Regions from separate parts of the Pantoea sp. SGAir0418 genome, predicted to be linked through region 1. Evidence: riboswitches for the same ligand, from Rfam matches in the RefSeq annotation. Region 1 holds a riboswitch; each other region holds the start of a gene.
What was found. Region 1 has a riboswitch for thiamine pyrophosphate ahead of C1N84_RS21250 (FAD-dependent oxidoreductase). Riboswitches for the same ligand answer to the same signal wherever they lie in the genome.
Positions count from the first base shown of each region.

Region 2: linked by a shared signal. The riboswitch ahead of thiC (phosphomethylpyrimidine synthase ThiC) and the one ahead of C1N84_RS21250 (FAD-dependent oxidoreductase) in region 1 are both predicted to bind thiamine pyrophosphate.
Region 3: linked by a shared signal. The riboswitch ahead of thiB (thiamine ABC transporter substrate binding subunit) and the one ahead of C1N84_RS21250 (FAD-dependent oxidoreductase) in region 1 are both predicted to bind thiamine pyrophosphate.
Region 4: linked by a shared signal. The riboswitch ahead of thiM (hydroxyethylthiazole kinase) and the one ahead of C1N84_RS21250 (FAD-dependent oxidoreductase) in region 1 are both predicted to bind thiamine pyrophosphate.

Region 1 is NZ_CP027912.1:462,441-469,815, forward strand. Features, by position in the region: gene C1N84_RS21225 (pirin family protein) at 1-153, shown strand, start outside; gene C1N84_RS21230 (glycine zipper 2TM domain-containing protein) at 407-616, shown strand; gene C1N84_RS21235 (RES family NAD+ phosphorylase) at 735-1,442, opposite strand; gene C1N84_RS21240 (hypothetical protein) at 1,435-2,112, opposite strand; gene C1N84_RS21245 (6,7-dimethyl-8-ribityllumazine synthase) at 2,283-2,720, opposite strand; TPP riboswitch at 2,886-3,005, shown strand; gene C1N84_RS21250 (FAD-dependent oxidoreductase) at 3,132-4,076, shown strand; gene thiS (sulfur carrier protein ThiS) at 4,060-4,257, shown strand; gene C1N84_RS21260 (thiazole synthase) at 4,261-5,019, shown strand; gene C1N84_RS21265 (HesA/MoeB/ThiF family protein) at 5,030-5,998, shown strand; gene C1N84_RS21270 (ABC transporter ATP-binding protein) at 5,995-6,711, shown strand; gene C1N84_RS21275 (ABC transporter permease) at 6,695-7,375, shown strand, end outside.
Region 2 is NZ_CP027911.1:3,750,201-3,757,575, forward strand. Features, by position in the region: gene hemE (uroporphyrinogen decarboxylase) at 1-332, opposite strand, end outside; gene nudC (NAD(+) diphosphatase) at 372-1,145, opposite strand; gene C1N84_RS17500 (Rsd/AlgQ family anti-sigma factor) at 1,234-1,740, shown strand; TPP riboswitch at 1,893-1,993, shown strand; gene thiC (phosphomethylpyrimidine synthase ThiC) at 2,084-4,006, shown strand; gene thiE (thiamine phosphate synthase) at 4,006-4,653, shown strand; gene C1N84_RS17515 (aminotransferase-like domain-containing protein) at 4,816-6,270, opposite strand; gene C1N84_RS17520 (DUF1127 domain-containing protein) at 6,446-6,631, shown strand; gene rpoC (DNA-directed RNA polymerase subunit beta') at 6,698-7,375, opposite strand, start outside.
Region 3 is NZ_CP027911.1:3,291,339-3,298,713, forward strand. Features, by position in the region: gene leuC (3-isopropylmalate dehydratase large subunit) at 1-989, shown strand, start outside; gene leuD (3-isopropylmalate dehydratase small subunit) at 993-1,598, shown strand; gene C1N84_RS15470 (MFS transporter) at 1,691-2,872, opposite strand; gene sgrR (HTH-type transcriptional regulator SgrR) at 3,126-4,787, shown strand; TPP riboswitch at 4,858-4,951, shown strand; gene thiB (thiamine ABC transporter substrate binding subunit) at 4,998-5,984, shown strand; gene thiP (thiamine/thiamine pyrophosphate ABC transporter permease ThiP) at 5,960-7,375, shown strand, end outside.
Region 4 is NZ_CP027911.1:1,487,406-1,494,780, reverse strand. Features, by position in the region: gene C1N84_RS06785 (GntR family transcriptional regulator) at 1-110, shown strand, start outside; gene fbaB (class I fructose-bisphosphate aldolase) at 322-1,374, opposite strand; gene thiD (bifunctional hydroxymethylpyrimidine kinase/phosphomethylpyrimidine kinase) at 1,521-2,321, opposite strand; gene thiM (hydroxyethylthiazole kinase) at 2,318-3,103, opposite strand; TPP riboswitch at 3,137-3,233, opposite strand; gene C1N84_RS06765 (hypothetical protein) at 3,579-3,776, shown strand; gene ahpF (alkyl hydroperoxide reductase subunit F) at 3,829-5,397, opposite strand; gene ahpC (alkyl hydroperoxide reductase subunit C) at 5,468-6,031, opposite strand; gene C1N84_RS06750 (GNAT family N-acetyltransferase) at 6,322-6,765, shown strand; gene apbC (iron-sulfur cluster carrier protein ApbC) at 6,769-7,375, opposite strand, start outside.

The DNA.
Region 1 (7,375 bases):
CGCGGCAGCATTGAAGTGAATGGCGTAAGCTTTAAAGCCGGCGACGGCGCGCGCGTACGCAATGAGACGGCGCTGCAGTTCGCTAACGGTAACAATGCTGAAGTGCTGGTGTTTGATTTACGACCAGTAGAAGTTAATCATCCGCAGCGTTAATTCATTGCGCGGTAAGTCATCGAGGCATGGCGTGAACCTTCACGCCATGCCTTTTTATTTGGCTTAAGGTACGAATAATAACCAGCACCTGGCAGGTCCGGCATAAAATAGGAATTTTTACCTTCCACAAAAATGCAAAGCCCCTTAAATTTGCCTCCAGGATAAGCACGCTACGCCAGGTATTTGGCGGCTAAACAACAAACAAAGTTAACACTATTACATTCCATTAGAATTAATGGTAATGAGGATTTTGATGGTTTTAAAACGCAGCTTTAATATCGCAGTGGTATTGGTTCTAGCCTTTTCTGTAACGGCTTGTGGCATGTCTCATCGTGGCCGCAACACCGCCATTGGCGCTGGTGTAGGTGCTGTAGGCGGCGCCGTTCTGACCGGCGGCAGCACCTTCGGTACCCTCGGCGGCGCGGCTATCGGTGGCCTGATTGGTCACGAAGTCAGCCGTTAATTTCACCGTTACTCAGGATTTCGCCAGCAGGAATGCTGGCGAAATTTTAAACCATTTCATTTTTAAATTCTTATTCGTCCACTCTTCTTTTTTATCCATCGCCTGATAGCATCGTGGTTTATTTTGCTGCAATGATAAACACACCTAATCGCGATGCGAGATGTAAAACCTCGCCATAAGTATCGGAATCATCAATCAGGCTTAATGATTTATTAAGTGGCGTCAGCATGCCAGGTGAAATTCGATCGCCAAATAACATCACTGCCCGCGCTGAATCATCCTGACGGGATATCCATGAAAGGCCCTGCGCTGATTCGCTCTGATGATGCAGAGCGGCTGCCCAGCGTCGGGTGAGGGGATAGTGATGTTTTTCTGTGTCGATAAGCTGCTTACGCGTGATACCTAACTTGCGCAATGCGATGCTGCTCAGGTCGATCAGCAGCATATCTTCATTAACTTTAAGACAGGAGTGAAGTTGATAATGTAATTTTTTCTTATCCAGTGTCTTAAGACCGGGTGCGAAAGGCACGTCATGAAATACTGTTTCCATTAATGCGCAGTCTCTGGTCGAACCGCCGTAAAGGGTCGGTATTGGCTGCCCATGTCTGGTTTTTATTGGACTGAAGCGGGCATTCCCTTTCACTCCAGGATTAAACTGGTTGGCGGCATAATGCGACAGATGGACCCGGTGCAGAATGCTTCCTGCTGAAAGCGTAATAAATGACAGCTGAAGTAAAGCGCCTGGCAATGGCGCACCTTCTTCGGCAGTAATAACAGGCAAAGTTGATAAATCATCAGGTTGCGCCGCAGTGCTGCGCTTATCCATGCGTTATTCCTTCCATTTCATCCAGAGCGGCGTCGATGACGCGTTGCGCTTCGGTTAGCAGTAGATCTTGTGGTCGTTTGCCCGCAAGGAAACTGTTATTAGACAGAAACCACAACGCAATAGCCCAACTGTCTTTGCGTCCGGCAAAAATCCTGAGTATTTGAGCCAGTGGTTTAACCGGGCGAAAGTGCGTGTCGCGATCCAGGCCATAATCGGGGAAATAATCTATCCCATTGTGATTGATGGCAAATATCTGGCCGCTTTTTTTCCATTTATTCGGCTGAGCGCTCGGATTTGTGGAACTCAACCCTGCCAGTTGCGCCACTTCTGCGGCGCTGAGCCAGTTTCCGCTCTCCAGCACGGCATTGCGCGCCTCTAGTAACATCGCCGCTTCTTTGAGTAAATGAGGCGAAGCTGGCACGCGCGGTAACATCGCACTGGCAAGTTGCTCCAGCGATTCCTGCCGCTGCCGCTGCTGAAAAATTGCAAACATGGATGAAGCGATTGCGGAAAGATTTTCTGACAGGTTGCGCAGCGTCAGCGCATCGCCTGGGTGGTCGAAAGTAATGGCAACAACGTGACTGGCATGTGATTTTGACAGCCGACCCTGAATCTCCTGCGGGGTACCTGTCAGTGCAGAAACTCCGGTGTGATCTTTATCGCTAACCATCAGTTAACTCCCGCAAGGTTATTTAGGTTATCTTATTTTAATGATATCCCGAATAACTTGCAATGGCATCAATGGTGCTGCTTTAAGTAAGCAAGAGGCGAGAGGTAAGAGGGAGCACACTATAGGAAACGGATTGTTAAAAGTGGGAAAAGCTAACAATCCGTTTGAGGTTAATCGATCTGTAGCTGATGAATCATCAGAGCGGCGCGTGCGGCTTCTTTGCCTTTTTTAATAAAATGTTCGGTATAAAACGCTTCAATCGCATCGACCGGCTGAAAATTGTGCGGAGTGAGTGATACCGAAAACACCGGAACATTGGTGGCGAGCTGCACATTCATCAGGCCATCGACGACGGCCTGAGCGACAAAGTCATGGCGATAGATGCCACCGTCGACCACCAGCGCGGCGCAGACAATCGCATCAAATTTGCCGGTTTCGGCCAGGCGTTTGGCCAGCAGCGGCATTTCAAACGCGCCGGGTACGTCATAGCTTTTTAATGTATTCTCGACGCCTTGTTCTGCCAGTTCCTGCTCAAATCCCACCAGCGCGTTGTTCACGATCGCCTGATGCCATCCTGCTTTAATAAAAGCCACACGAAACTTATTCATAATGCTTCCATGATTAGCTGAAAAATTTATAAGTGAATAATAAAAAAGTCTTTTTTATCATCTGCCCGCTATCCGTCTGGTATACCATATGTTGCAATTTTGATCCACAACGCGGGCAGCGCGGTTAACGTGCTGCTTGACGCCAGCCAGCGCCTGCAATACAAATAGACGCGTCGGGGGAGTCTCGCCAGAGAGACTGAGAGGCTAATAGCGCACTGCGCGGCTTAGCGACCCTTTGAACCTGACCCAGTTGATACTGGCGTAGGAAGACTGACGGCTCATGTGCAAAGCCGTCTGGCGCAAAGGCGAGCCCGATCGCTGGCGTCGATTCCCTTCACCTGTATCTGCGGGTCTCAGTTATCACTGAGAGGCCGATGTGAATTTCCCAGATTATTTACCGGAACGTTGTTCATGAGCCGCTGGAGCGTGCTCGGTAGCGGCGTGTCCGGGCTTTGTGTTGCCACGCTGCTGGCTGAGCGCGGAGAAACCGTCGAGGTCATTGACGATGAAGCGCGTCAGCCTGCCTCGTGGTTTGCTGGTGGCATGCTGGCGCCGTGGTGTGAAGCTGAAAGCGCGCCAGCCGACGTAATTACCCTCGGCCAGCATGCTGCGGCATGGTGGCAAACGCGCGTCAGTAGCGTGGTGCAGCAGGGCACGTTAGTGCTGGCACCGCCGCGTGATAACCCGGAGTTAAACCGCTTCGCGCGCATGACGACGGCGCATCAATGGGTTGATCCTGCGTCGCTTGAACCGGCGCTGGAAAACCGGTTTGCGCGCGGACTGTTTTTCCCGCGCGAGGCACATCTCGATCCGCGCCGCGCGCTGTCTGAGCTGCGTGACAAACTGCTGCAGCGTGGCGTCCGCTTTGATGCGCGCCAGCCCTCGGGCCGGATCATTGACTGTCGCGGTATCCATGCCAGAGCGCAACTCTCCGGCCTGCGCGCGGTGCGCGGGGAAATGCTGATCCTGCAGAGTCATGAGGTGTCATTTTCCCGGCCGATTCGTCTGCTCCATCCGCGTTTTCCCTGTTATCTGGTGCCGCGTCGCGACGGCCACTTCATGCTCGGCGCCACCATGATCGAAAGCGACGATGCCAGCGCTATCAGCGCGCGCGCCATAATGGAACTGCTCAGCGCGGCCTACACCCTGCACCCGGCGCTGGCGGAAGCGCGCGTCATCGAAAGCGGCAGCGGTCTGCGTCCGGCATGGCCGGCTAATCTGCCGGAAATCCACTATCACAACGGTATTTTTTATCTTAACGGCATGTATCGTCACGGTTTTCTGCTGGCACCAATGATGGCAGAACAGCTGATGCAGCGCCTGTCCGGGGAGGTTAGCCATGAATATTCAGCTTAACGGCCGCACCATCAGCACTGAGGCCACCAGCCTCAGCGAATTGCTGATCGAACAGCAAATCGATGCGGTCTGTGTTGCCACCGCCTGCAATGGCGATTTTGTGCCGAAAAGTCAGTATGCCAGCCTGCAGTTGCAGGAAGGCTGGCAGCTGGAAGTCCTGTCACCGATGCAGGGAGGCTGAGCGATGTTTTACGATTTTACACCGCAGTCACGCTTGCTGCTCGGCACCGCAGGCTACCCTTCACCGGCGATTTTGCAGCAGGCGATCGCCGCATCCGGCAGTGAAATTATCACTGTCAGCCTGCGCCGCGAAGGCACGGCGGGCGCGGCTTTTCGCGAGCTGCTGACGGGCCTGAATGTGCGCGTGCTGCCCAATACCGCTGGCTGCCACACGGTCAAAGAGGCCGTCACCACCGCGCACATGGCGCGCGAGTTGTTTAACACGCCGTGGATCAAGCTGGAAGTGATTGGTCATGCCGACACGCTGCAGCCCGATCCGTTCGCGCTGGTCGAAGCGGCACGCATTCTGTGCGCCGACGGCTTCCAGGTGTTTCCCTACACCACGGAGGATCTGATTGTCGGTGAAAAACTGCTGGCCGCCGGCTGTGAACTGCTGATGCCGTGGGGCGCGCCCATCGGCTCCGGCCAGGGACTGCGAAATATTGACGGGCTGCGGGCGATGCGAGCCTGGTTCAGCGATATTCCACTGATCATTGATGCCGGCATCGGCGCACCGTCACAGGCAGCGCAGGCTATGGAGATGGGCTTCGATGCCATCCTGCTCAATACCGCCGTGGCGAAAGCGGGCGATCCGGTGGCGATGGCGCGCGCGTTCAGCCAGGCGATCGCCGCCGGGCAGGGCGCGCGCGATGCCGGGCTGATGGAGAAGCGTGATATGGCCGTGGCCTCAACGCCGATCTTCGGCCTCGCTAACCTGAACTAAGGAGCGCGCAATGGAACGCTACCAACGCCAGATGATGCTGCCGGAAATTGGCGTCGTCGGGCAGCAGAAACTGGCTCGCGCCCGCGTGCTGGTAGCCGGTGCCGGTGGGCTGGCCGCCACGCTGCTGCCTCAGCTGACGGGCGCGGGCGTCGGTCAGCTGTGTCTGTACGATGATGATCAGGTCGCGCTGCATAACCTGCATCGCCAGACGCTGTTCACCCTGCAGGATGTGGGTCGCAGCAAAGCTGTGGCGGCGCAGCAGGCTTTGCAGCAGCGCAATCCTGAGGTGCAAATCGAAGCGGTGCCCGAGGCGCTGAGCGCCAGCAATATCGCGCAGGCGCTGACGGGGTGCGATCTGGTGATTGATGCCGCCGATAACTTCGCGGTGACTTACCAACTGTCTGATGCCTGTTTCCAGGCAGGCATACCGCTGATCAGCGCCTCGGTGCTGGGTCGTCAGGGCTATGCTGGCGGTTTTTGCGGCGGCGCGCCGAGCTATCGTGCGCTGTTTCCGCAGCTTCCTGCCTCCGCGGCTAACTGCAATACCGCTGGCGTGATGGGGCCAGCCGTGGCGGCGCTGGGGGCGATGCAGGCGCAGATGGCGCTCAGCGTACTGCTCGGGCTGCAACCCTCACCGCTCGGCTGCATGGTCAACTGTGACTTCGTCAGCTGGCACTTTCGTTCGTTCCGCTTTGATGCGGCACAGGAACCGGCCCAGCCCGGCGTGCCGTTTATTGATGCTCACCTGTTACAACCCGGAGACTGCATTGTGGAGCTGCGCAGCTGCGAAGAGGCGCCTGCCAGCGTGGCCGATCGGGTTGAGCGCGTATTGCCGCACGAACTGGACGCCTGGCAGCCACCGGCGGATCGCCGCATCGTACTGGTCTGCGCCAGCGGCATCCGGGCGGCGCAGGCGGCCAGCGCGCTGGCGCAGCGCGGCTTTAATCAGCTGGCGATTCTGGCGGCGCGCCGGCCATGACGCAGGACATCCGCTTTGACCAGGTGAGCTTTGCCTGGGGCGAAAAACAGCTATGCGATCGGCTCAATCTGCAACTGCGCGGCGGCAAAACCACGGTGCTGCTGGGCTGCAGCGGCATTGGTAAAAGCACGCTGCTGCGTCTGGTGGCCGGCTTAGTGCAGCCGCAGCAGGGCAGCCTGAGCGGTATTGCGCAGCACGTGGCATGGATGGGGCAGCAGGATCTGCTCTATCCGTGGCTGACGGTGCTGGAAAACGTGATGCTGACGGCGCGTCTGAGCGGTGCGAAGCCGGACCGCGTGCGGGCGCATCACTTGCTGGCACAGGTGGGACTGGAAGACGAGGCGCAAGCCGCGCCCTCACAGCTCTCGGGTGGCATGCGGCAGCGGGTGGCGCTGGCGCGCACGCTGTATGCGCAGCGCGAGCTGGTGCTGATGGATGAGCCATTCGCCACGCTGGATGTGATGACCAAACACCAGTTGCAAACGCTGACCGCGACGCTGCTGCGTGGCAAAACGGTGCTGCTGGTGACCCACGATCCGCTGGAAGCCTGCCGTATGGCCGATGACATTCTGCTGTTGCACGGCCAGCCGCTGCAGGTGACGCACTGGCCTGTGCCGGCAGGTACGGTGCCGCGCGCGCTCAATGATGCCGGACTGCTGCAGGCGCAGGCCGAACTCTTTTCCCGACTGAATTCCTATGAAAAAGCTGAGTAGTGGTATCTACCTGATCGCGGTGGTGCTGGGCGTGTGGCTGCTGGCGCGCCACAACGGCGTACCGGCATTTCTGCTGCCGGCACCGCAGGCGGTGCTGGAGGCTCTGTGGCAAAAGCGGCAGCTGCTCGCGCATCACGCAATGTATACGCTGGCGGAAATTGTGCTGGCGCTGCTGCTGGGCGTCGGCGGCGGCGTGGTGCTGGCGGTACTGATGGCCTCCAGCCCGCTACTGCGTCGGGTGCTGTTTCCGCTGGTGACAGCCAGCCAGACCATCCCGGTATTTGCGCTGGCCCCGCTGCTGGTGCTGTGGCTGGGTTTTGGCATCGCGTCAAAAGTGGTGGTGGCGGCGCTGATTTTGTTTTTCCCGCTGTGCCTGTCGCTGTTCGACGGTTTATGCCGTACGCCTGCCGGCTGGCTGGAGCTGGCGCAAACGCTGTATCCCTCGCGCTGGCGAATTTTCTGGCGCGTACGCTGGCCGGCTGCGCTGCCGCAGTTTTTCGCCGGCCTGCAGATGGCGGTGGTGCTGGCACCGATTGGGGTGGTGATCGGCGAGTGGGTCGGTGCCAGTGAAGGGTTAGGCTACCTGATGATGCAATCCAACGCGCGGCTGGAAACGGCCACCAGTTTTGCCGCACTGCTGCTGTTAATGAGCCTGGCGCTGCTG
Region 2 (7,375 bases), on a different contig from region 1:
TTATCCACATCGGCACGGCAGGCGATGGGGTGGGAGAAACGCGGGCCTTCGCCGGTCTCAAAGTAGAGCCCCAGGCCCATCGCATCCGGAATGGTCAGGATATCGCTGAAGAGGATCGCGGCATCCAGCGCATAGCGGCGCAGCGGCTGCAGGGTAACTTCGCACGCCAGCTCCGCGTTCTTACACAGCGACATAAAATCACCGGCCTCAGCGCGCGTGGCTTTGTATTCCGGCAGGTAACGCCCGGCTTGTCGCATCATCCATACCGGGGTGATATCCACCGGCTGGCGTAACAGGGCGCGCAGATAACGATCGTTCTTCAGTTCACTCATAATGGGCTCTCTCATGCTAAGGCCGGCAGTGTAGCATTTTCACGCCGCGCTGGCGCGACACAGCGCAACCGTATCTTCAATCAGCCGGCGCGCCACGGTGCCCGGCGGCGGCAACAGGGGCAGATCATCGTAGCGATACCAGCCAGCATCCAGCAGCTCTTTACCATCGTGCTGCAGCTCGCCGCCATCGTACTCCGCCATGAACGCCATCATCAGCGAGTGCGGGAACGGCCACGGCTGCGAGGTCACGTAACGCACATTTTTTACCCGCACGTTGCTCTCTTCCATCACCTCGCGGGCCACCGCCTGCTCCAGCGTTTCGCCGACTTCGACAAAACCGGCCAGCACGGTGTAGATGCTGTTGCGATGGCGCGCATGGTTTGCCAGCAGGATCTCCTCACCGCGACGAATCGCCACAATGATGCAGGGGGCGATTTGCGGATAGTAGCGCTCGCGGCAGTGGCTGCACAGGCAGGCAAATTCGCGCTTGCTGTGCTGCATTTCATGGCCGCAATAGCCGCACCAGCGATGCGAACGGTAGAACTCTGCCAGCTGCACGCCGCGCCCGGCGAGCTGAAACAGACCGACATCTTCGTCAATTAGCTGGCGCACCGAGGCCATATTGTCCGGACGCGCTTCGCATACCAGCCAGACGTTTTCGCCCTGCCACTCGCCAATCACTCTGCCGCTGCTGCCGGTCAGGCCAAACTCGCCGGATAAGCCATGCGGCAACTCGCCTTGCGGCAACCAAAGTTTCTGCGCGGAGCTGACAATCCACCAGCCAGCGTCTACGCTTGAGATCTCACGTTGCATCTTAATCGTTGTCCTTAGCGTCAAATGGCACGCTGAAATCCTGATGTTAAGTGTGTAATAAACAACTATAACTCACCTGGAGCCCCGTATGCTTACCCAGTTAGATAACCTGACCGAGCGTGTAGGTGGCGGTAATGAATTAGTCGACTCATGGTTGCGCGCCCGTCGACAGCTGCTCGTCACCTATTACGAGTTAATTGGCATGAAGCCGAACAAAGAAGCGCTGACCGCGCTGGATGAACAGGCGCTGGATGCGTTTTGCCATCGTCTGGTGGACTATCTCTCTACCGGCCACTTCAGCGTTTACGAGCGCATCATCAGCGAGATGTCCGGCGACAGCCCGATGATTGCGGCGGCGCAGATCTATCCGGCGCTGGAAGGCAATACTGAACGTCTGATGCAACTGTATGACAGCCATCTGCAACAGGCCATTAATGACGACAACTGCGTGGATTTCCAGCAGGCGCTGTCAGAAGTGGGCGAAGCGCTGGAGTCACGCTTTACGCTGGAAGACAAACTGATTCAGCTCGCCTGGGATAATCAGCTGGCGCGCCCGCCGGTAGCCAATGACAGCACCATTGCTCGTCCAGCCTGAACCGCTGCAGTTGTAAAAGACTTGTTATTCAGGAAAAGCCCTTTTATGCTGAATGGGCTTTTTTATTGTCTTTTTTAACGACAATCCACAATCAAACTTTGCGATATAAGCGCAGCGTGCAGCAGTCAGTAAAGTCGCTTATCGCGTAAAACGTAAACTTGTCGGAGTGCCCTTAGGGGCTGAGACCGTTAATTCGGGATCCGCGGAACCTGATCAGGTTAGTACCTGCGAAGGGAACAAGAGTAGATGTGATCAGCACGGTGCAGTCAGGCGCCCGCACCGTTTCTGTTACTCCTTCCGGACTCCGGACAAGCAGCTTCCCCTTGTTTTCAGGAAACTTGCTATGTCTGATGCTAAAACCTCACGTCGTGAACAACGCGCGCAGGCGCAAAAATTTATCGATTCGCTCCAGGGAACCGCCTTCCCTAACTCAAAACGTATCTGGATCAGCGGCAGCCGTGCGGATATCCGCGTCCCGATGCGCGAAATTCAGCTCAGCCCGACGCACACCGGCGGCAGCAAAGATCATCCGCAATACGCAGACAATGAACCGGTGCCGGTGTATGACACCGCCGGTGCCTATGGCGATCCCCACGCGACCATCAATGTGCATCAGGGTCTGGCAAAATTGCGCGCCGGCTGGATCGCCGAACGCAACGACAGCGAAACCATCAGCGCACTCAGCTCAAGCTACAGTCAGCAGCGGCTGGCGGATGACGGGCTGGATCATCTGCGTTTTGAACATCTGCCGCTGCCGCGCCGGGCCAAAGCGGGTCGCCGCGTCACGCAGCTGCATTATGCGCGTCAGGGCATCATCACGCCGGAGATGGAGTTCATCGCGCTGCGCGAAAACATGGGACGTGAGCGTATCCGCAGTGCAACGCTGTTGCAGCAGCACGCCGGCCACGGCTTTGGTGCGCAGCTGCCAGAGAATATCAGCGCCGAATTCGTGCGCGCTGAAGTGGCCAGCGGCCGCGCCATCATTCCTGCCAACATCAATCATCCGGAATCGGAGCCGATGATTATCGGCCGCAATTTTCTGGTGAAGGTCAACGCCAACATCGGCAACTCGGCGGTAAGTTCGTCGATTGAAGAGGAAGTGGAAAAACTGGTGTGGGCCACGCGCTGGGGGGCAGATACCGTGATGGATCTGTCGACCGGCCGCTATATCCATGAAACGCGCGAGTGGATTTTGCGCAACAGTCCGGTGCCGATCGGCACGGTGCCAATCTATCAGGCGCTGGAAAAGGTCAACGGTATTGCAGAAGATCTTAACTGGGACATTTTCCGCGATACCCTGCTGGAACAGGCTGAGCAGGGTGTTGATTACTTCACCATTCACGCGGGCGTGCTGCTGCGCTATGTGCCGATGACCGCACAACGGCTGACCGGCATCGTGTCGCGCGGCGGCTCAATCATGGCGAAGTGGTGCCTGTCACATCATCAGGAAAACTTCCTCTACCAGCATTTCCGCGAAATCTGTGAAATCTGCGCCGCCTATGATGTCGCGCTGTCGCTCGGTGATGGTTTACGTCCCGGCTCGATTCAGGACGCCAACGACGAAGCCCAGTTTGCCGAACTGCGTACCTTAGGCGAGCTGACGCAAATCGCCTGGCAATATGATGTGCAGGTCATGATTGAAGGCCCCGGTCACGTGCCGATGCAGATGATCCGCCGCAATATGACCGAGCAGCTGGAACACTGCCATGAAGCGCCGTTTTATACGCTGGGCCCGCTGACGACCGATATCGCGCCGGGCTACGATCATTTCACCTCCGGGATTGGCGCCGCCATGATCGGCTGGTTTGGCTGCGCGATGCTGTGCTACGTCACGCCGAAAGAGCACCTTGGCCTGCCGAATAAAGAGGATGTTAAGCAGGGGCTGATTACCTACAAGATCGCCGCGCACGCTGCCGATCTGGCTAAAGGCCATCCCGGCGCGCAGATCCGCGACAACGCCATGTCGAAAGCTCGCTTCGAGTTCCGCTGGGAAGATCAGTTTAATCTGGCGCTCGATCCGCATACCGCGCGGGCCTATCACGACGAAACTCTGCCGCAGGAATCCGGCAAAGTGGCCCACTTCTGTTCCATGTGCGGCCCCAAATTCTGTTCAATGAAAATCACCCAGGAAGTGCGCGAATTTGCCGCCCGCCAGCAGGCGGAAGCCCAGCCGATAGCGCTGGGCATGGCGCAAATGTCCGATGCCTTCCGTAGCCGTGGCGGCGAGCTGTATCACGCCGCCGATGCCCTGAAAGAGGAAAAATGATGACTGAAGCCTTCCCTGCCACCGCGCCAAAACTGGGGCTCTATCCGGTTGTCGACAGCGTGTTGTGGATTGAACGCCTGCTGGCAGCCGGCGTGCGCACCCTCCAGCTGCGCATCAAAGATGGCGATGATCGCCAGATTGAAGCCGCAGTACGCGATGCCATCGCCCTGGGCAAACAGTACGGCGCGCGGCTGTTTATCAACGATTACTGGCGCTTAGCGATTAAGTACAACGCTTATGGTGTGCATCTTGGTCAGGAGGATCTGGATGTGGCCGACCTGGACGCTATCCGCCACGCCGGCTTACGCCTGGGTCTGTCGACACACGATGACGCCGAGCTGGATCGCGCGCTGGCGCTGCGTCCGTCCTATATTGCGCTCGGCCACATCTTTCCGACACAAACCAAAGAGATGCCCTCTGCGCCGCAGGGCATAGCCGAGCTGAAGCGCCATCTGGCGCGGCTGCAGCACATTCCCACCGTAGCGATTGGCGGCATTTCGCTGGCACGCGTGCCGGAGGTGCTGGCGACCGGCGTCGGCAGCATTGCCGTGGTCAGCGCGATTATCCAGGCGGAAGACTGGCAGGCGGCGACCCGCCAGCTGCTGGCGCTGGTAGAATCCCCAGAGCATGTCGCAAAAGCGTTGTAACTGACTGCAACGGCGCTAAAAATCCGCGAATACGGCGCGCAAACGGCAGCAGTCAGGGCTGGCGCGACCGGGGACAATCGCTAAAGTGAGCCTGCCCGCTGTCGCTTGCAGCGGGCCAGGGCTGGCTTCCCCGACTCTCTGTCCGGCCCTGCCTTTCCACCGTTATTCTGTCAGGGAGGTAGTATGGCGCGTTTCCGCACTGCAGGCCTGCATGGCACGCTCCACGGCTGCGCCGAGGCTGGCAATCGCCTGCTCGGTTTGCTCATTCATTGGCAGACCATAATTGAGGCGCAGGCAGTTGCGATATTTACCCGCCGCCGAAAACAACGAACCGACCGCCACCTGGATTTTCAGCTCCCGCAGTTCCGCATTCAGCCGCACCGCATCGAAGGCTTCCGGCAGCTCAATCCACATCAGGAAACTGCCCTGCGGCCGCGAGACGCAAATACCGCAGGGAAAATAGTGGCGCACCCAGCAGCTAAACGTCTCATAGTTACGCTGATACACATGGCGCATGCGGCGCAAATGCGGCAGGTAATGGCCCTGACGAATAAACTCTGCGACCGCATACTGCGGCTGCGTTGCCGTCGAACCGGTGCCAATATATTTCATGTGCAGTACGCGATCGCGATAGCGTCCCGGCGCGACCCAGCCCACGCGCAAGCCGGGCGCCAGGGTTTTGGAAAACGAGCTGCACAGCAGCACGCGGCCATCCATATCCAGCGATTTGATGGTGATCGGACGCGGATACTCCCACGCCAGCTCGCCGTAAACATCATCTTCAATGATCGCCGCGTCAAAGCGCTGCGCCAGCGTCAGCAGCGCGCGCTTACGCGCTTCCGGCATGATAAATCCAAGCGGATTATTACAGTTGGGTACCACCACCACCGCTTTGATTGGCCACTGCTCAAACGCCAGCTCCAGCGCCTCAAGACTGATCCCGCTGACCGCATCGGTAGGGATTTCAATGGCGCGGATGCCCAGACCGCGCAGTGTCTGCATGGTGCCGTGAAACGCTGGCGACTCGACGGCAATGATATCGCCTGGCTCGCACACGGCGCGAATCGACACCGACAGCGCTTCATGGCAACCGGTAGTGATGACAATATCTTCCGCCGTCAGCTGACAGCCGCTGTCAATTGTCAGCCGCGCAATCTGCTCGCGCAGCGCTGCCACGCCGAGCAGGCTGTCGTAGTTGAGCTGATCAATGTCCTGCTTCTGCGCCATGCGGCCCATGATTTTCCACAGCGGCTTGAGCGTCGGCTGGGTCAGGTCCGGCATGCCGCTGCCCAGCTGCAGCACGTCGCCATTAATGCGGCTGCTCAGCAGCTCCAGCACCGATTCCCACTGGGTGATCTCAACCGGACGCTGTATGGGTCGGGTCATCGCGGGCACCGGCGGCGTGGCTTTACGGGTAGCGACAAAATAGCCGGAACGCGGCTGCGGCACGATAAGCTGCTTCTCTTCCAGCAGATGATAAGCCTGCTGCACGGTGCTGATGCTGACACCGTGCTCAATGCTGAGCGTACGCACCGAGGGCAAGCGTTCGCCGCTGCGATACAGCCCCTGCTCAATACGGTCTGAAAGCAGACAGGCCAGATGTTGATAGCGCGTCATTGTGTGCCTCGCTGCGTTAACGGTGATCAAAAATCAGTACAGATGACGCCTATTTCTACCATTCAGATCGGTACGGGCGCAATCTGTATGTTAAAGATAAGTGATTTTTGAATCTGTATTGCATTCGCCATCAGAGGGAAAATGTTGTTCAGACATCATACTGAGGGCTGGGATTATGGAATTCGATCAGAACCGGGCGGCAAAACCGTTCAGCGTGACCTTACTCGATATCTTCCGTGGCGGCGTGCGCGCAATCAAACGCTGGCAGGCCAGGCGGGAAACGCGGGAGATTCTTTCGCACCTGAGTGATGCGCAGCTACGTGACATCGGGCTGACGCGTCAGGATATCAATCAGAAATAACGCGGTTTTCAGACGAAAAAAAACCCTGCCGAGGCAGGGTTTTTTCATGGTCAGCAGAGCAGACGATTATTCGTCGTCGCTACCGCCCAGACCGGCGTTCAGCAGCTCAGCGAGGCTGGCAGAGGCTTCATCCGCAGTCACCTGCGGTGCAACCGGTGCTTCACCCGCCTGACGGCGACGCATACGATCCTGGTGGTAAGCATAACCGGTACCGGCCGGGATCAGACGACCCACGATAACGTTCTCTTTCAGGCCGCGCAGTTCGTCGCGCTTGCCGGCTACCGCTGCTTCGGTCAGGACACGGGTGGTCTCCTGGAACGATGCCGCAGAGATGAACGATTCGGTTGCCAGCGAGGCTTTGGTGATACCCAGCAGGTCACGCATGTACGTCGCGCCGATTTTGCCGTTCGCTTCCAGATCGCGGTTGGAGATCTTGATACGAGAGACTTCCGCCTGCTCGCCTTCCAGGAACTCCGAGCTACCCGCGTTCAGGATGGTTGCTTTACGCAGCATCTGACGCACGATGACTTCGATGTGCTTATCGTTAATCTTAACGCCCTGCAGGCGGTAAACTTCCTGCACTTCGTTAGTGATGTAACGGGTCACAGCATGGACGCCACGCAGACGCAGGATGTCGTGCGGAGACTCTGGGCCGTCGGATACGACGTCACCACGTTCTACACGTTCACCTTCGAATACGTTGAGCTGACGCCATTTCGGAATCATCTCTTCATACGGATCGCT
Region 3 (7,375 bases), on a different contig from region 1:
CGTTCGGTATCGGCACCTCCGAAGTGGAGCACGTGTTCGCCACCCAGACCCTGAAACAGGGCCGGGCGAAAACCATGAAGATTGAAGTGCTGGGCGAAGCTGCGCCGGGTATCACCGCCAAAGACATCGTACTGGCGATCATCGGTAAAACCGGCAGCGCCGGCGGCACCGGTCACGTGGTTGAATTCTGTGGCCCGGCGATTGAAGCGCTGAGCATGGAAGGCCGCATGACGCTGTGCAACATGGCGATTGAGATGGGCGCCAAAGCGGGCCTGGTAGCACCGGATGACACCACGTTTGCCTATCTGAAAGACAAGCAGTTTGCGCCGAAGGGCGAGCAGTGGGAGCAGGCGGTGGCTTACTGGCGCACCCTGAAGTCCGACAGCGACGCGCAGTTTGACGCCGTTGTGACGCTGAATGCTGCCGATATCGCGCCGCAGGTCACCTGGGGCACCAATCCGGGCCAGGTGATGGCCGTGGATCAGGCCATCCCGAATCCGGCCTCGTTTGCCGATCCGGTTGAACGCGCTTCCGCCGAGAAAGCGCTGGCCTATATGGATCTGCAGCCGGGCATCAAACTGACTGAGGTAGCGATCGATAAAGTGTTTATCGGTTCCTGCACCAACTCACGTATCGAAGATCTTCGCGCGGCTGCCGCGATCGCCAAAGGCCGCAAAGTGGCGCCGGGTGTGGTTGCGATGGTGGTGCCAGGTTCTGGTCCGGTGAAAGCGCAGGCTGAAGCCGAAGGCCTGGACAAAATCTTCCTCGAAGCCGGTTTTGAGTGGCGTCTGCCGGGCTGTTCGATGTGCCTGGCAATGAATAACGACCGTCTGAATCCGGGCGAGCGCTGTGCCTCAACCAGTAACCGTAACTTTGAAGGTCGCCAGGGTCGCGGCGGTCGCACCCATCTGGTGAGCCCGGCGATGGCTGCTGCGGCGGCGGTAACCGGTCGTTTTGCCGACATTCGTGAATTGACTCAGGGAGCTTAAGCCATGGCGAACAAATTTACCCAACACACCGGGATTGTGGCCCCACTGGATGCCGCAAACGTCGACACCGATGCCATCATCCCGAAGCAGTTTTTGCAGAAAGTGACGCGCACCGGCTTTGGCGCGCACCTGTTCCACGACTGGCGTTTTGATGATGATGCCGGCACCCAGCCAACCGCCAGCTTCGTGCTGAATAAGCCGGAGTTCAAAGGCACCAGCATCCTGCTGGCGCGCGAGAACTTTGGCTGCGGCTCCTCGCGTGAACACGCGCCGTGGGCGCTGACCGACTTCGGTTTTCACGTGGTGATTGCGCCGAGTTTCGCCGACATCTTCTACGGTAACAGCTTCAACAACCAGCTGCTGCCGGTGAAGCTGAGCGAAGAGCAGGTCGATGAGATGTTCAAACTGGTGGCCGCGCAGCCGGGTATCCGCTTCACCGTGGATCTCGAAGCGCAGACCGTCACCGCCGGCGACAAGGTTTACCACTTTGAAATCGACAGCTTCCGCCGTCACTGCATGATCAACGGCCTCGACAGCATTGGCCTGACGCTGCAGCATGAAGCGTCCATCGCCAGCTACGAATCCAGCCAGCCAGCGTTTCTGCGTTAAGGTTTACCCGGTGCGCAGCAATGCGCACCCTACAGCAAACGCGTCAGTAATTTGGTCGCCATTTATGGCGACCTTCAATCTCCACACCGCCCTCACCGCGCATCGCGCACCCGCGCCGCCAGCACCAGCGCCACCACCGCCATCACCAGCGCCAGCCAGTAAACCGACTCATGGCCAAAGCGCTCACTCAGTATCCCCTGAATCAGGCCGGCGATAATCAACCCGGTTGAAATCGAGGTGGTGAACATGGTGGTCGCCGCACCGGCACGGCCCGGCATCAAATCCTGAAACCACAGCATACCTATGCCGGCGATGATGCCGATAAACGCGGCGTTAAATAGCTGCAGCACCATCAGCGCGGTTTGAGAACGGAACAGCACCAGCCCGAGATAAAACACAATCGCCGCTACCAGCGCCAACAGCATCAGCTTGCGCTTGCCGTAGCGCTTCGCGTAATGGCCGGCCAGCAGCATGATCGGAATCTCCAGCCCGGCGGCGGTGCCCATCAGCAGACCCGCCAGCTTCTCCGGCAGGCCAAGGGTTGCGCTGATATACAGCGGCATATCAATGATATACATGGTATTACACGCCCACATCACCACCGAGGCGATAAACAGCAGCCGCACCTGGCTGTCTTTCCACGGGCTGAGCTGCATCAGCACCTGCTCCGGCGTAGCGGCGATGCGCGGCACCGAGGGCAGCGTGCGCCAGATCAGCAGCATACTCAGCAGAAAAATCACCGCCGCCACGCAGAATAGCGTGACGAAGCCGTAGTTGAGCGCCAGCGCGAACGACAGCGGCGGCCCAATCACCCACGCCAGCGACAGCTGCGCGCGCATCACCGAACTGAACATCACTACTTCACGCGCCGACTGATCGGCATATTCACGCGCCAGCGCGAAGATCTGCGGAATCGCCACGCTGGCCAGCGCCGACAGCAGCACGCCGAGGGTGATGAGCGTCAGATAGTGACGGTTAAAGGCAAACAGTAGCGCGTTGGCCACCGCCATCAGGCAGCAAAACAGGACCAGATGACGGCGATCGCCACGGTTATCCGAACGCTTCGCCATCAGCAGGCTGATTACGATCCCGGCGACGGCGTTGATGGTAAAGAACAGGCCGACCCAGAACGGTCGCACCTGCACCTCGCGCGTCAAAAACAGGCTGAGCGTCGGCGCCTGTAACGCCCCCGCCACGCCGACCATAAACGACACCGCCATAAAGGAGAGGTAAACCGGATTCAGGCGGCGCGGCCGCGGTAACAGCGATTTCATGCAGAAATCCCTTTGAGGAAAAAGACCGGGAAAAAACAGCGTAGAAGATTCCACAGCAAAACGAAAAAAGCCAGCAGAGAAAAACTCCGCTGGCGGTGAAATTGCACCCTACTCAGAAAAGGTTCCACGTCGGCGGAACCGCTGGCAGAGCGCCATTCATTGCTGAATGCCTCCCGCTCTTCCATTGCCCGCCAGTATGCCTCTAATATGGGGCAGGAAAAACTGAGCGAAGTCGAGAAGGAGTTCCCCTTTTATGTCCTCTGCGCGTCTGCAACAGCAATTCATTCGCCTGTGGCAACACTGTCAGGGCCAGGATCAGGAAACCACGCTGAGCGAACTGGCCGAACTGCTGCACTGCTCACGCCGCCACATGCGTAACCTGCTGAACGCCATGCAGGCGGCGGGCTGGCTGATCTGGCAGGCTGAAGCCGGTCGCGGTAAACGCTCGCTGCTGAGCTTCTGCTACACCGGACTGGCGCTACAGCAGCAGCGCGCAGAAGACCTGCTGGAGCAGGATCGCATCGACCAGCTGGTGCAGCTGGTGGGCGATAAAAACCAGGTGCGGCAGATGATTGCCGCGCACCTTGGCCGCAGCTTTCGCCAGGGCAAGCATATTCTGCGCGTGCTCTACTACCGGCCCTTGCCTAACCTGCTGCCCGGCTCGCCGCTGCGCCGTTCAGAAACCCACCTGGCGCGTCAGATATTCAGCGGCCTGACGCGTATAAATGAGGAAAAGGGGGAAATCGCCGCCGACATCGCCCATCACTGGCAGCAAACCTCTCCGCTGCACTGGCGCTTCTTCCTGCGGCCGGCAATCCGCTTTCATCATGGCCGCGAGCTGGAGATGGAGGATGTCATCGCCTCGCTGGAACGGGTGCGCAGCCAGCCGCTGTTTTCGCATATCGACCAACTGCACTCGCCGGCGCCGTGGACGCTGGATATCCATCTCAGCCAGCCGGACTGCTGGCTGCCGTGGCTGCTGGCCAGCGTCAGCGCCATGATTCTGCCGCGTGAATGGCCGACACTGCGCCACTTCGCCCGTCAGCCCATTGGCACCGGTCCGTACAGCGTGGTGCGCAATCAGCAAACCCAGCTGAAAATCGCCGCGTTTGATGACTACTTCGGCTACCGCGCGCTGATTGATGATGTCTCGATCTGGGTGCTGCCGGAGATCAGCGATGAGCTGGTCTACGCCGGTGTAAAACTGGAAGGCGAAAACGACGACGAAAAATCGGAAGAGAGTCGCCTCGAAGAGGGCTGCTATTTTCTGCTGTTCGATCAGCGCTCTGAACGCGGGCGCGATGCCGGTTTCCGCCGCTGGGTGAGCGATCTGCTTAACCCTATCGCGCTGCTCAATCATGCCGGCGTCGGCTATCAGCGCTACTGGTTCCCGGCTTATGGCCTGCTGCCGCGCTGGCACCATCGGCGCGATATCACCCCAGCCCACAAGCCCGACGGCGTGACCCAGCTGACGCTCAGCTGGTACAGCCACCACGTCGAACACGAGGGCATCGCCAATGCGCTGCGGCCACTGCTGGCGCAGCAGGGCGTTGAGCTGATTACCCGTGAAGTGAGCTACGAAAGCTGGTTCGACGGCGCGGGCGAGAGTGACATCTGGCTGGGCAGCGTCAACTTTACCCTGCCGCTCGACTACGCCCTGTTCGCTCAGCTCTACGAGCTACCGCTGATGCATCACTGTATCCCGCTGGACTGGCAGGCCGACGCCGCGCGCTGGCGAGAGAAAGCGCTGCCGCTGGCGGAGTGGAGCAAACAGCTGGTAAACAGCGACTATCTGCATCCGCTGTTTCATCACTGGCTGCTGCTGGAGGGCCAGCGCAGCATGCGTGGCGTGCGACTGAACACGCTCGGCTGGTTTGACTTCAAGTCTGCCTGGTTCGCCCCGCCGGAGCTGTAAAAAGGGCAGCATCGGACAACACGACCGGCAGGTGAACCTTTCGCGTTGTCCTGTAAATGTCTAGAATATGTCGTTCTCAACGGGGTGCCGGTTAACTGGCTGAGAGAGACCCGTCGAACCTGATCCGGCTCGTACCGGCGTAGGGATTTGAGATGCTCCGCCCTCAGATCCTTTGCGACGCAACCTTACCTTCTTCTTAAGGAACGCAAAGTGTTAAATAAAGTTCTGCCCCTGTTGCTGCTGATCGCGGCGCCGGCTCTGGCGGCCAAACCCGTCCTCACCGTGTATACCTACGACTCGTTCGCCGCCGACTGGGGCCCCGGTCCGGCAGTGAAAAAAGCCTTTGAGGCCCGGTGCGGCTGTGAGCTGAACTATGTGGCGCTGGAGGATGGCGTATCGCTGCTTAATCGCCTGCGTATGGAAGGAAAGAACAGCAAGGCCGACGTGGTGCTGGGGCTGGACAATAACCTGATTCAGGCGGCGGAAAAAACCGGCCTGTTCAGCAAAAGCACGGTGGATACCCGTGCACTGCAGCTGCCGGACGGCTGGCACAATGACACTTTTATCCCGTTTGATTACGGCTACTTCGCGTTCGTTTACGACAAAAACAAGCTAAAGAATCCGCCGCACAGCCTGAAGGAGCTGGTCGAAAGCCCGGAAAAATGGCGGGTGATTTATGAAGACCCGCGCACCAGCACGCCGGGGCTCGGTCTGCTGCTGTGGATGCAGAAAGTGTACGGCGATGACGCGCCGGCGGCCTGGCAGAAGCTGGCCAGCAAAACCGTGACCGTCACCAAAGGCTGGAGCGAAGCTTATGGTCTGTTCCTCAAAGGCGAAAGCGATCTGGTGCTGAGCTATACCACCTCGCCGGCTTACCACATTATTGAAGAGAAAAAGGATAACTACGCCGCCGCGCCGTTCAGCGAAGGCCATTATCTGCAGGTAGAAGTGGGCGCGCAGCTCGCCAGCAGCAAACAGCCGCAGCTGGCGCAGCAATTCATGCAGTTTATGGTGTCGCCAGCGTTTCAGCGCACCATTCCCACCGGCAACTGGATGTATCCGGTGATCAAAAGCGATTTACCCGCCGGTTATCAGGCGTTGCCGGTGCCTGCGAATGCGCTGCAATACACCCCGACAGAGGTGGCTGACCATCGCGCGGCGTGGATTAGCGCGTGGCAGCGCGCCGTCAGCCGCTGATGCCCGGCTGGCTACTGCCCGGAGCGCTTAGCGCGCTGCTATTATGTGCGGTCGCGCTGCTGGCGCTCGGTGCCCTGCTGCTCGCCGCGCCGGCCACCGACTGGCGCGCGCTGCTCACTGACAGCTATCTGCACCATGTGCTGGCGTTCTCCTTTGAGCAGGCGCTGCTGTCAGCGCTGCTCTCGGTGCTGCCGGCCATTCTGCTGGCCCGCGCGCTCTATCGCCGCCGCTTTACCGGCCGCACGCTGCTGCTGCGCCTGTGCGCCATGACGCTGGTGCTGCCGGTGCTGGTCGCCGTATTCGGTCTGCTGAGCGTCTACGGGCGCAGCGGCTGGCTGGCGCAGCTGTGCACCACAGTCGGTATCGATTATCACTTCTCGCCCTATGGCCTGCAGGGTATTTTGCTGGCGCACGTGTTCTTTAATCTGCCGCTGGCGACGCGCATGCTGCTGCAGGCGCTGGAGAGCATTCCCGGCGAGCAGCGCCAGCTGGCGGCGCAGCTCGGTCTGCGCGGCTGGTCGCTGTTTCGCCTGCTGGAGTGGCCGTGGCTGCGCCGTCCGCTGCTGCCAACGGCGGCGCTGATCTTTATGCTGTGCTTCGCCAGTTTTGCCACCGTGCTGGCACTGGGCGGCGGTCCGCAGGCCACCACGCTGGAGCTGGCCATTTATCAGGCGCTTAGCTTTGATTACGATCCCGGCCGCGCCGCGCTGCTGGCACTGTTGCAGCTCGGCTGCTGTCTGCTGCTGGTGCTGCTTAGCCAGCGCTTCAGTAAAGCGATTCCGGCCGGTAGCCAGACGGTGCGCGGCTGGCGCGATCCGCAGGATTCCTGGCACGCACGCATCGCGGATACGCTGCTGATTACGCTGGCACTACTGTTACTGCTGCCACCGCTGGCGGCGGTGCTGGTCGACGGCTTACGCGGCGGCATTGCCGGCGCGCTGCAACAGCCCGCGCTGTGGCAGGCCACGTGGACGTCGCTGCGCATCGCACTCGGTGCCGGTGTGCTGTGCGTGCTGCTGACCATGATGCTGCTGTGGAGCAGTCGCGAACTGCGCCAGCGTCAGCAGCGCTTCGCCGCGCAGGCCATGGAACTCAGCGGAATGCTGATTCTGGCAATGCCGGGCATCGTGCTGGCGAGCGGGTTCTTTCTGCTGTTCAACGCCACCGTTGGCCTGCCGCAGCGTGCCGATGCGCTGGTGATCTTCACCAACGCGCTGATCGCCATCCCCTACGCCATGAAAGTGCTGGAAAATCCGATGCGCGATCTCAGCGCGCGCTACGCTCAGCTGTGCGCCTCGCTGGGCATCAGTGGGTTTACTCGCCTGCGGCTGATTGAACTGCGGGCGCTGAAACGTCCGCTGGCACAGGCGCTGGCTTTTGCCTGCGTGCTG
Region 4 (7,375 bases), on a different contig from region 1:
CGAAGAATGCCGATGCGGCTGAGAAGGCGATGCGGCGACATCTGCAGGAGATGATTCTGACCATCACGCCGATTGCCGAGCGCAACAGCGAATGGTTTGAAGGGCCGTAGTGTTGTTCGGTGAGCTTGCGGTGGGGTGTGATGCGGTGCGGTTTGATGCCCTCACCCCGACCCTCTTCCACCGGGAGAGGGCGCTGTTCCAGCTAGTCTTCAATAATTAACTCTGAAAACCCGCACAAAACAGTCCCCTCTCCCGCTCGCGGGAGAGGGTTAGGGTGAGGGTGAGGGTAAGGGTGAAGGTGAAAAAACGCCCCTCACACCATCAGGCAATCGTCACATCCTTTGCCAGATACACATCCTGCACCGCATTAATCAGCGCCACGCCCTCTTTCAGCGACTTCTTAAACGCCTTGCGCCCGAGAATCAGCCCCATGCCGCCGGCGCGTTTATTGATCACCGCCGTACGCACCGACTCCGCCACATCGGTCGCACCGGCTGAAGCACCGCCGGAGTTAATCAGCCCGGCGCGGCCCATATAGCAGTTGGCCAGCTGGTAGCGCACCAGATCGATCGGATTCTCACTGGTCAGCTTGCTGTACACGCGCTCATCGGTGTGGCCAAACTTCACCGCGTTATAACCGCCGTTATTCTCCGCCATTTTCTGCTTCACAATGTCGGCACCAATGGTGGCCGCCAGATGGTTAGCCTGACCGGTTAAATCGGCGCTGGCGTGATAATCCACCCCATCCTTCTTAAAATCGTTGTTGCGCAGATAAGCCCACAACACCGTCACCATGCCCAGCTCGTGCGCGCGCTCGAAGGCCGCTGCAATTTCCTCGATCTGCCGGCGTGACTGCTCAGAGCCAAAATAGATGGTGGCGCCAACCGCAACCGCGCCCATGTTGAATGCCTGCTCGACGCTGGCGTAGAGCGTCTGGTCATACTGCGTGGGATAGCTCAGGGTTTCGTTATGGTTCAGCTTGACCATAAACGGGATACGGTGCGCGTAGCGACGTGACACGGAGGCCAGCACGCCATAGGTTGACGCCACACAGTTACAGCCGGCTTCAATCGCCAGCTCGACGATATTCTTCGGGTCGAAATAGGCCGGATTGGCAGCGAACGAGGCGCCAGCAGAGTGTTCCACGCCCTGATCCACCGGCAGAATCGACAGATAGCCGGTACCCGCCAGACGGCCGGTGTTGTAGAGCGTCTGCATATTGCGCAGAACCGCAGGAGAACGATTGTTATCAATCATCACGCGATCGACATAATCCGCGCCCGGCAAATAAAGGCTGTCCGCTGGAATGGTCATGCAGCGATGTTGAAGAAGCGTATCCGCCTCTTTACCCAATAACTGTACGATGTCCGTCATGTTCGCTCCTGATAAATGGCTGGAAAAGAACCGGCACCTGCCGATTCGCCCCCACAGCCTGGACCGAAACGCGCCAGGCTGGCAAATTGCTGACTCCATTTTTCAGACGGATACGCAGTGAAAAAACGGCAATCTGGCGTTACGCCCTACCACCACTGATGGAAATGATGCACCGGCCCAATGCCGTGGCCGACCTCAAGCGAATCGGCGTGCAGCAGCGCCTGCTGCAGCCAGGCCTTGGCCTCCGCTACGGTGCCCGCCCAGTCCGCATGGCGCGGTCGCAATGCCGCCAGCGCCGCCGACAACGTGCAGCCGGTGCCGTGCGTATGACGGGTGTTAACGCGCGGCGCGGTAAAGCGCTGGCGGCCGGCGCGGGTGATCAGCCAGTCCGGGCTTTCCGCATCGCTGAGATGACCGCCCTTCATCAGCACCGCTTCACAGCCCAGTTCCAGCAGCGCATCGCCCTGCTGCAGCATAGTCGTTTCGTCCTGCGCCATGCGGCAACCCAGTAGCGCCGCGGCTTCCGGAAGGTTGGGCGTGATCAGCGATACCTGCGGCAGCAGCCGTTCACGAATGCTGGCTACCGCATCGGGCGACAGCAGCGCATCGCCGCTTTTGGCAATCATCACCGTATCCAGCACCACAAACGGCAGGCTGGCGCGTTTCAGCTTCTCTGCCACCACCTCAACGATCGCCGTCTCCGCCAGCATACCGATTTTCGCAGCGTCAATGCGCACGTCGTCCAGCACCGAGTCGAGCTGCGCCGCAACAAATGCCGGTTCGATGCGATACACCGACTGCACGCCGCGGGTGTTCTGTGCCACCAGCGCGGTAATCACGCTGGTGCCGTACGCGCCGAGCGCGGAAAACGCTTTCAGATCGGCCTGGATACCCGCGCCGCCGCTGGGGTCAGTGCCGGCAATGGTCAATGCATTGATGCGTTTCATGCCGCCACCTCCAGCGTCCACAGCGCATCGAGAAAAGCGGCGACGAAGCTGCCGGGCCCTGCCACGCTGCGCGCGGCCTGCTCTCCCGCCAGTGACATTACGCGGCAGGCCGCTGCCACGTGCTGGATGCGCTCGCCCGGCAGGCTGCTGCACGCCGCGACTACGGCGGATAGCGCACAACCGGTGCCGACCACGCGCGTCATCAGCGGGCTGCCGCCGGGAATCGCCAGCGTCTGGCGGCCATCGGTAACGTAATCGACTTCGCCGGTTACCGCAACGATAGTCGTGCAGCGTTGCGCCAGCTGCTGCGCGGCGTTCAGTGCAGCATCGGCCTGATGCACGCTATCCACACCGCGTCCGCCCGTGGCCTGGTGGGCTAAGGCGAGAATCTCTGAAGCGTTGCCGCGAATGGCCGCCGGTCGCAGGCTCAGCAACTGCTGACAGAATTCCGTACGCAGGGTTAGCGCGCCTACCGCCACCGGATCGAGCGTCCACGGCGTACCGGCTTGGTTAGCGGCCTGTACCGCCGCCAGCATTGCATCGCGACGCTCACGGGTTAAGGTACCGACGTTGATCAGCAGCGCATCGGCGAAACCGGCAAACTGCGCCGCTTCATCGCCATCAATCACCATCGCGGGTGAAGCCTGCAGCGCCAGCAGCACGTTGGCGGTAAAAGTTTGCACCACGTCGTTGGTCATACAGTGCACCAGCGGTGCCTGCTGCCGCAGCAGTTGCAGAGAGTGCGCGAGTTGCGCCGGGGAAAGAGGGTCAGGCTGTGTCATAAGGCTCCCAACCGGCAATCAGGAAGGCGAATGCGGTCAGGCATCTGACTTCCCTACGCTGGCATTATCCAGATCAGGTATTACGGGTATTTCTCAGCCTTCACAAAGAAGGGCACCCCGAGTCATGCACGTCCATGTCAGACATGCCTTCACAGCATAAAGGGTCAGCTTAAAGTTGTAAATCCTGCGGCGGGTGCGCTTTTTTTGCCGGGCAACGATGAGCAAAAATACGTGCGCCATCAATTTTCATGATTTTTTGATCATCAGGAAAATATAAACAAATCGACGGAGATCAATTTTCCTAAAAGCCCTAAAATTCATCAGGATAGTTAATTTAATCTGCCGGGGCAGTAGGCGGGAAATAAACAGAAGAAAGCGCGCAACTTGATTAATATCAAACCGGCCGGCAGCGTAACACGGCCTAATTCCCTTCCGGATTTGAAGATCGCTATTTCACCTTCACCCGGAATCGCTAATGACTTTATTCAGTTTTCTTCCGCACGCGCATCACTGGCACAATATCACCATTTCCCGTCAGGGCGCCGTCGCCCCCGGCGGCCGCTACAGGTACTCCACGTACCTCGAAGCCGAATGCAAACGCTGCGGCGAACGTATCCATAAAATCTATTATCGCGATATCAGCGATGAACAGGCGCGTCGCTGGCTGGGATAAAAAAAAGCCCCGCAACACAGGTTGCGGGGCGCTTGCGTGGCTATCGCAAAACTTATTCAGCCGGTTTGGTGCGGATCAGGTAATCAAACGCGCTCAGTGACGCTTTGGCCCCTTCACCGCTGGCAATGATAATCTGCTTGTACGGCACGGTGGTGCAGTCGCCGGCGGCGAATACGCCTTTCAGGCTGGTTTCGCCTTTGGCGTCGATCAGGATCTCGCCCATGCGGTTGCGCTCGACTGCGCCTTCCAGCCAGTTGGTGTTGGGCAGCAGACCAATCTGGACGAAGATACCGCTCAGCGCCAGTTCGTGGCTGGTCTGGTTATTGCGGTCGATGTAGGTCAGACCGGTAACTTTGCTGCCGTCGCCTGTCACCTCGGTGGTCTGCGCGTTCAGGATTACATCCACGTTTTTCAGGCTGCGCAGTTTATCCTGCAGCACTTTATCGGCGCGCATTTCGCTGGCGAATTCCAGCAGCGTAACGTGCTCGACAATACCGGCCAGGTCGATGGCCGCTTCAACGCCGGAGTTACCGCCACCGATCACCGCCGTGCGTTTGCCTTTAAACAGCGGGCCGTCACAGTGCGGGCAGTAGGTCACACCTTTGGTGCGATACTGCTCTTCGCCCGGAACGCCCATGTTGCGCCAGCGTGCGCCGGTAGCAATGATGATGCTGCGTGATTTCAGCACCGCGCCGGACGCGGTTTCGATGGCGTGCAGACCGCCCTCTTTCGCTGCCGGAATCAGCTTGATGGCGCTCTGGGTGTCGATCACGTCAACGTCATAGTCATCAACGTGCGCACGCAGGGAACCGGCGAGCTTCGCCCCTTCGGTTTTTGGCACGGAGATGTAGTTTTCAATGTCAACCGTGTCCAGCACCTGGCCGCCAAAGCGCTCGCCCATCAGGCCGGTACGGATGCCTTTACGCGCCGAGTAGATGGCCGCCGCAGCGCCCGCCGGGCCGCTGCCGACGATCAGCACTTCATACGCATCACGCTTGTTCAGCTCTTCTGCCGCGCGTTTGTCCGCGTTGGTGTCTACCTTACCGACGATTTCTGCCAGGCTCATGCGGCCCTGACCGAACTCTTTGCCGTTGAGGTAAACCGCCGGCACGCCCATCACGTTGCGCTCGGTGATTTCATTCTGGAACATGCCACCGTCGATGGCGGTGTGACGGATGCGCGGGTTGAGCACCGCCATCAGGTTCAGCGCCTGAACCACGTCCGGACAGTTGTGGCACGACAGAGAGTAATAGGTTTCGAAATGCAGGTCGCTGTCCAGCGCAACAACCTGATCCAGCAGGCTCTGCGCCTCTTTCGACGGATGTCCACCGGTCTGCAGCAGTGCCAGCACCAGTGAGGTAAATTCGTGGCCCATTGGCGAACCGGCAAAGCGCGGACCGCTGTGGCTGCCTGGGTTAGTAATCAGGAATGATGGTTTACGTACCGGTTGATCGTTCTCTTCACGGAAGCTGACTTTATCAGACAGACTCGCGATATCGGTCAGCAGAGTACGGATCTCTGCGGATTTTGCGCCATCGTCCAGTGTGGCAATCAACTCAACCGGTTTCGTTAGTTTCTCAAGGTAGGCCTTGAGCTGGGTTTTTAAATTGGTGTCGAGCATAGTGAGTTCCTGTGAAGAAAATCGGGTGCCGCAGCACCCGATGGAAGAAAGATCAAAGGGCGTTGGTAACTTAGATTTTGCCAACCAGGTCCAGTGATGGAGCCAGCGTTGCGTCGCCTTCTTTCCATTTAGCCGGGCAAACTTCACCTGGGTGAGAAGCCACATACTGAGCCGCTTTCACTTTACGCAGCAGGTCAGACGCGTCACGGCCGATGCCTTCTGCAGTGATTTCGATGGCCTGGATGATGCCTTCCGGGTCAACGATGAAGGTACCGCGGTCAGCCAGACCTTCTGCTTCACGCATGATTTCGAAGTTACGGGTCAGAGCACCGGTCGGGTCGCCGATCATCGCATACTGGATTTTCGCGATGGTGTCTGAAGAACCGTGCCAGGCTTTGTGGGTAAAGTGCGTGTCAGTTGAAACGGAGTAGATGTCTACGCCCAGTTTCTGGAACTCTTCGTAGTGGTCTGCCACGTCACCCAGTTCAGTCGGGCATACAAAGGTGAAGTCAGCCGGGTAGAAGAAGAAAACACTCCATTTACCTTCAACGTCTTTCTCGGTTACGTCGATGAATTCGCCGTTTTTGAATGCAGCGTTTTTGAACGGTTTGATTTTGGTATTGATGATAGACATGGGTGACCTCCGTTAAAAAGATGTGATGCAGGCTACATAATTTTCGGGCCAACTTCTAATATGCAGACGTTATCAATCAGATAATCAAAAGCTATCAAAGTGCCGACGCCAGATTTGATGCGGCTTGCCGCGGCATTCTACACAGAAAAGCTGCAGAGTTAACAGGCTTTATCTTTACGCGCGGCAACTGCTATTTTTTTATAAACATTCAATCATCTTTGCTGCACGATTCAACTGCGTGCACAACGCCGCTACAAAACGTGCCCGCTTACTCGTCATGGAGTCTGGAAGTGAAAATTCGTCTTTTTGAAGAAGCCGACCGCCCTTTTTTACGCACGCTGTATCTCGCGGCGCGCCGTCATAACTGGACATGGCTGGCCGGCGACGACTGGCAGCTGGAAGATTTCGACGCGATTATCCCCGGTGAAACGGTACTGGTAGCGGAGATCGACGGCCACCGTGCAGGCTTTGCCGGCGTGATGGATAACGATAATTTTTTGCACAGTTTGTATGTCGATCCGGCCTTTCAGGGCCAGGGCGTCGGCAGTGCGCTGCTGAACGCGGTGCAGCAGCGTTTTACCTCCACCGGCGCGCTGAAATGTCTGCTCCAGAACGAAGCGGCGCTGCAGTTTTATCAGCAGCACGGCTGGCAGCGCGAAGCGCTGGGAGAGAGCGAACAGGGTCAGTACGTGTTGATGCACCTGCCGCTGGCGTCACGCACCAGCGGCAGCTAAGGCTTAAACCGCGCGGAAGGCGATGTCGCCCGGAATCACCTCACCCTGCCAGTAAAGCTGGGCGGCAACCCGGCCCGCAAGTTCACGATACAGCGCGGTGAATTCACTCTCCGGACGGCGAATCACGGTCGGTTCACCATCGTCGAGATCTTCGCGCAGATTAATGTGCAGCGGCAGCTGAGCCAGCAGGCGGGTGTGATAATCCTCAGCCAGCTTCTGCGCACCGCCGGTACCAAAGATTGGCTCGTGATGGCCGCATTCGCTGCAGATGTGCATGCTCATGTTTTCCACCACACCCAGCACCGGCACGCTGACTTTTTCGAACATCACCATGCCCTTGCGCGCATCAATCAGCGCAATGTCCTGCGGCGTGGTCACCACCAGCGCGCCGGTCACCGGCACGTTCTGCGCCAGCGTCAGCTGAATGTCACCGGTGCCCGGCGGCATATCCAGAATCAGGTAATCGAGATCCGGCCACAGCGTTTCGTTCAGCAGCTGCATCAGCGCCTTGCTGGCCATCGGTCCGCGCCACACCATGGCGTTATCGTCGGTCACCAGATAGCCGATAGAGTTGGTTGCCAGACCGTGCGCCATGATCGGCGCCATGTGC